Linked DNA regions of Priestia megaterium. The protein of the gene in region 1 binds, or shares a complex with, the protein of each later gene. Links are inferred from orthologs where the notes say so. Each region holds a gene or a part of one and is shown in the gene's direction. Other genes may lie near its edges.

What was found. The genes of interacting proteins can lie anywhere in the genome.
Region 2: the proteins of secG (region 1) and secY are in contact, whole or in part, in a crystal structure (PDB 5AWW), measured with the Thermus thermophilus proteins. The link is inferred for Priestia megaterium from one-to-one orthologs. Residues at the interface, in WP_223903268.1 of Thermus thermophilus: Tyr5, Ile9, Tyr12, Leu13, Ala16, Leu19, Val20, Val23, Leu24, Gln26, Glu27, Pro28, Gln30, Gly31, Ala32, Asp34, Leu35, Met36, Gly37, Gly38, Ser39, Ala40, Asp41, Leu42, Phe43, Ala45, Arg46, Val48, Tyr53, Thr56; in WP_096411648.1 of Thermus thermophilus: Leu14, Gln16, Arg17, Phe20, Ile34, Pro35, Pro37, Ile72, Arg108, Arg109, Asn112, Gln113, Arg116, Ile117, Ile120, Pro145, Gly146, Trp147, Phe152, Phe155, Val156, Val159, Thr160, Val162, Ala163, Gly164, Ala166, Leu167, Trp170, Glu173.

What each region holds. Positions count from the first base shown.
Region 1 is NZ_CP085442.1:4,904,682-4,907,423, reverse strand. Bases 1-2,727 are described here. They hold secG (preprotein translocase subunit SecG), read left to right. Parts: upstream 1-1,110; coding sequence 1,111-1,344; downstream 1,345-2,727. Other genes in these bases: rnr (ribonuclease R), read left to right, coding at 2,391-2,727; LIS78_RS25535 (alpha/beta hydrolase), read left to right, coding at 1,612-2,352; eno (phosphopyruvate hydratase), read left to right, coding at 1-902. In the rest of the region: more of rnr, read left to right, coding at 2,728-2,742. UniProt on the Bacillus subtilis protein: Involved in protein export. Participates in an early event of protein translocation.
Region 2 is NZ_CP085442.1:136,476-139,407, forward strand. Bases 1-2,917 are described here. They hold secY (preprotein translocase subunit SecY), read left to right. Parts: upstream 1-771; coding sequence 772-2,064; downstream 2,065-2,917. Other genes in these bases: rpsE (30S ribosomal protein S5), read left to right, coding at 1-101; rpmD (50S ribosomal protein L30), read left to right, coding at 116-298; rplO (50S ribosomal protein L15), read left to right, coding at 332-772; LIS78_RS00780 (adenylate kinase), read left to right, coding at 2,131-2,784; map (type I methionyl aminopeptidase), read left to right, coding at 2,781-2,917. Outside these bases: more of map, read left to right, coding at 2,918-2,932. UniProt on the Bacillus subtilis protein: The central subunit of the protein translocation channel SecYEG. Consists of two halves formed by TMs 1-5 and 6-10.

The sequences.
Region 1 (2,742 bases):
GTTACCTTGGTGGATTCAACGCTAAGCAATTACCAACTCCAATGATGAACATCATCAACGGTGGTTCTCACGCTGATAACAACGTTGACTTCCAAGAATTCATGATCTTACCTGTAGGAGCTCCTACATTCAAAGAAGCAATCCGTATGGGTGCTGAAGTATTCCACGCGTTAAAATCTGTTTTAGCTGCTAAAGGCTTAAACACAGCTGTAGGTGACGAAGGTGGTTTCGCTCCTAACTTAGGTTCTAACCGTGAAGCATTAGAAGTAATCGTAGAAGCAATCACAAAAGCTGGTTACGAAGCTGGTAAAGACATCCAATTAGGTATGGACGTAGCTTCTTCTGAGTTCTTCAACAAAGAAACTGGTAAATATGACTTAGCAGGCGAAGGCCGTACAGGCGTAACTTCTGCTGAAATGGTAGATTTCTACGAGCAGTTAGTTAACGAATTCCCAATCGTTTCAATCGAAGACGGTTTAGACGAAAATGACTGGGATGGTCACAAGCTATTAACTGAGCGCATTGGCGGCAAAGTACAGCTTGTTGGTGACGATCTATTCGTAACAAACACGAAAAAACTTGCTCAAGGTATCGAACAAGGCGTAGGTAACTCTATCCTTATCAAAGTTAACCAAATCGGTACATTAACTGAAACATTCGAAGCTATCGAAATGGCTAAACGTGCTGGTTACACAGCAGTAGTTTCTCACCGTTCTGGTGAAACTGAAGATGCAACAATCGCTGATATCGCTGTTGCAACAAACGCTGGTCAAATCAAAACTGGTTCTATGAGCCGTACAGATCGTATTGCGAAATACAACCAATTACTACGCATCGAAGACGAGCTAGGTGTTTTAGCTGTATACGATGGCGCTAAATCTTTCTACAACTTAAAAAAATAAGTTGAAATTATAAAAAACGGATGACGATTGTCATCCGTTTTTTTACGTTAAAATCCGGTGTATTTCACTGCCATTACTTGTACGAGAGGGTTTTTTATGATAAATTAACCTTAGCGTAGTGCGCGTACTTTATCCCCGGTAATGCCAATCAGAAGGGATGAAGAAACCCCGCTGATTGACTATTACTTGGTGTAGGAGGTGTGTCTTAGTGCATACATTGCTGATTACTTTGCTAGTGATTGTTTCAATTGCTTTGATTGTTGTGGTCGTTTTACAATCAAGTAAAACTACTGGATTATCTGGAGCTATTTCCGGTGGAGCTGAAACGTTATTTGGGAAACAAAAAGCACGTGGAATTGACTTAGTTTTACACCGTTTGACAGTAGTGTTATCTATCTTATTCTTTGCGTTAACACTTGCTGTATCTTATTTCAAACTTTAATATGTTACTGGATAGACTGCCACCTAATGCATATGTACTTGGTGTATACCAACTTATGTATTAGGTGGTTTTTTAATGGGCGTGTTGAATACTTTAATTTCATTTTTAAGTAATGATATAATATAGCTTTAGAAAAAAGTACTAAATATAGTATAAAAGCGTAAAAGTGGATGGCCACATCTCTTGTTATGTGATGACCGTCACATAAATACATGTTTTTTTCTATTAGGACTGCAGATATTATAACTAAAAGGAGTTAAATGATATATGAAAATTGCACAACCAAAGCCATTTACATTTGAAGGCGGCGAAAAAGCTGTTTTATTACTTCATGGTTTTACCGGAAATTCTGCTGATGTTCGTATGTTAGGTCGTTTTTTAGAGAAAAAAGGATACACATGCCACGCACCTCATTACAAAGGACATGGCGTAGCGCCTGAAGAACTTGTTCATACTGGTCCAAAAGATTGGTGGAAAGATGTCATGGACGGCTATGAGTTTTTGAAAAGCAAAGGTCATGAAAGTATTGCCGCTGTAGGTCTTTCACTAGGTGGCGTATTTTCACTGAAATTAGGTTACACTGTACCTATAAAGGGTATTGTGCCTATGTGCGCCCCTATGTATATAAAGAGTGAAGAAGTCATGTATGAAGGTGTTTTAGCGTATGCACGCGAATATAAAAAGCGTGAAGGTAAATCGTCTGAACAGATTGAACAAGAAATGGAAGAGTTCAAGCAAACACCAATGAACACATTAAAGTCTTTACAGGGATTAATCGCTGAAGTGCGAAATTCAGTTGATATGATTTATGCACCGACATTTGTTGTACAAGGTCGTCATGATCATATGATTAATACAGACAGCGCCAATATTATTTATAATAGCGTCGAGTCTCCTACAAAAGATATAAAATGGTACGAAGAATCTGGTCATACCATTACCTTTGATAAAGAGCGTGATCAGCTTCACGAGGATGTATATGCATTTTTGGAATCACTTGATTGGTGATAGAGATAATACGAATAAAGAAAAAGGAGGGACATGATGTGAAAGAAGAAAATCAACCCTATATAAATGAAATATTGGATTTTATGAAAAGGGATAATTATAAACCTTTGACTGTCCAAGAGCTTGCAAAAGAATTTAATACTGAGGATGCAGAGTCATTCAAAGAGTTTGTGAAGACACTTGTTATTATGGAAGAGAAGGGTTTAATTATCCGAGCAAGAAACGATCGCTACGGGCTGCCGGAACAAATGAATTTTGTCAAAGGGAAAGTAAGCGGACATGCAAAAGGGTTTGCGTTCGTAGTTCCTGAAGAAAAAGATGCGGGTGATGTATTTATTCCCCCTACTGAAACAAACAATGCTATGCACGGAGATATTGTGCTTGCAAGAG
Region 2 (2,932 bases), 4.8 Mb from region 1 along the record:
TCAACATGGTACGTGCAACTCTTAACGGTTTAGCTAACCTAAAACGTGCTGAAGATGTTGCAAAACTACGTGGCAAGACTGTAGAAGAACTGTTAGGATAAGGGAGGGATATAGAATGGCAAACAAACTAGCAATTACCCTTACTCGTAGCGTAATTGGTCGTCCAGAAGATCAACGTGTAACTGTTCGTACACTTGGCCTACGTAAGTTAAATCAAACTGTCGTTCAAGACGATAATCCTGCAATTCGCGGAATGATTAACAAAGTAGCTCACCTTGTTACAGTAAAAGAGCAATAAGTATAAATTGTCACTCTAAGGAGGTGCTCCGGAATGAAACTTCATGAATTGAAACCAGCTGAAGGTTCACGTAAAGTACGTAACCGTGTAGGTCGTGGTACTGGTTCAGGTAACGGAAAGACTTCAGGTAAAGGTCACAAAGGGCAAAACGCTCGCTCTGGCGGTGGCGTAAGACCTGGCTTCGAAGGTGGTCAAACTCCTTTATTCCGTCGTCTTCCAAAACGTGGGTTCACTAATATCAATCGCAAAGAATACGCGATCGTTAATTTAGAAGCTCTTAACCGTTTTGAAGATGGAACTGAAGTAACACCAGAATTATTAATCGAAACTGGTTTAGTAAGCAAAGCAAAAGCTGGCGTTAAAGTACTAGGAAACGGTACATTAAACTCTAAGCTAACTGTTAAAGCTGCTAAATTCTCTTCAACTGCTAAAGAAGCTATCGAAGCTGCTGGCGGTACAGTTGAGGTGATCTAATGTTTCAAACAATCTCCAATTTAATGCGCGTGCGTGAAATAAGACAAAAAATCTTTTTCACTTTGTTAATGTTAATTGTCTTCCGAATTGGTACATTTATTCCTGTACCAAGTGTTAATACGGATGTACTAAAATTGCAAGATGGGTTAAATGTATTCGGAGTTCTGAATACATTTGGCGGCGGCGCGTTAAAAAACTTCTCCATTCTTGCTATGGGCATTATGCCTTATATTACAGCATCCATCATCGTCCAATTATTGCAGATGGATGTTGTACCTAAGTTTACAGAATGGTCAAAGCAGGGAGATGTTGGGCGCCGTAAATTAGCTCAAGTAACTCGTTATGGAACAATTGTGCTTGGATTTATCCAGGCTTTAGGTATGTCTATAGGATTCAACAATATTTCGGGCGGACAATTGATCGCTAATCCAGGAATTTCTACGTATCTTCTAATTGCTACAGTGTTAACGGCAGGTACTGCCTTCTTAATGTGGTTAGGAGAGCAGATTACTGCAAAAGGCGTAGGTAATGGTATTTCTATCATTATCTTTGCTGGGATTGCAGCTGGTATTCCGACAACATTAAATCAAATTTATGCACAGCAATTTGAAGACGTTGGGGATCAATTATTCATTCGTATCGTAACGGTAGTTTTAATTGCAATTGCAGTTTTAGCTATTATTGTTGGGGTTATTTATTTCCAACAAGCGCTACGAAAAATTCCTATTCAATATGCAAAGGGTTCAGCTGGTCGTAATCCTGTTGGAGGTCAATCCACTCATTTACCGTTAAAAGTAAATGCTGCTGGGGTTATTCCTGTTATCTTTGCAGTTTCATTTATTATTACACCACCAACAATTGCATCATTTTTCGGTCCAAATGATGTAACGACGTGGATTCAGAATACATTTGACTATACTAAGCCAATTGGTATGATAGTGTATGTAGCGTTAATCATTGCTTTTTGTTACTTCTATACATTTGTTCAAGTTAACCCTGAACAAGTAGCAGAGAACTTGAAAAAGCAAGGTGGCTACATCCCAGGCATCCGTCCTGGTAAAAGCACACAAGCTTATTTAACGAAAGTGTTATATCGTCTGACATTAATCGGCTCGATATTCCTTGCGTTAATTGCTGTGTTGCCGGTTCTGTTCATCAAAATTGCAAACTTACCATCATCTGCTCAGATCGGCGGTACTAGTTTGTTAATTGTTGTCGGTGTAGCTCTTGAGACAATGAAACAGCTTGAGAGTCAATTAGTGAAACGCCATTATAAGGGATTTATTAAGTAAAGCTGTTTAGTGGGAAGCAAGCTGCTTTCCCATTAAACGGATAAGATACTGAGGGGGAAGCAAGAAATGAATTTAGTGTTAATGGGCCTTCCTGGTGCTGGGAAAGGTACTCAAGCAGAAAAAATCGTTGAGCATTACGATATCCCTCATATCTCAACAGGAGATATGTTCCGAGCTGCAATTAAAGAAGGAACGCAACTAGGTTTAAAAGCTAAATCATTTATGGATCAAGGTAACCTTGTTCCTGATGAAGTAACAATTGGAATTGTGCGCGAGCGTTTAAACAAACAAGATTGTGAAAACGGCTTTTTACTTGATGGCTTCCCAAGAACAGTAGCCCAAGCAGAAGCTCTTGAAACAATTACAAAAGAACTAAACAAGCAAATTGATTATGTGATTAATATTGATGTAGATCAAAGCATTTTAATGGAGCGTCTTACTGGACGCCGCATTTGTAAAGATTGCGGAGCTACTTACCACTTAGTATTCAATCCTCCTGCGAAAGAAGGAGTTTGTGACAAATGTGGCGGAGAGCTCTACCAACGTGCAGATGACAATGCTGAGACGGTTTCAACTAGACTTTCAGTTAATGTTAAACAATCTCAACCTCTACTTGATTTCTATCAAGAAAAAGGTTATCTACGCAATATTAATGGTAATCAAGATATTAACATTGTGTTTGAGGATGTTCGTCAATTACTTGCTGGGGTTAAGCAATGATCATTTGCAAGACACCAGAGGAAATTGAGGTCATGCGTGAAGCTGGACGAATCGTGGCTTTAACTCATCAAGAGTTAAAAAAGCATATCGCTCCAGGTATTACGACTATAGAATTGGATGCAATTGCTGAAAATTTTATTCGTCAACA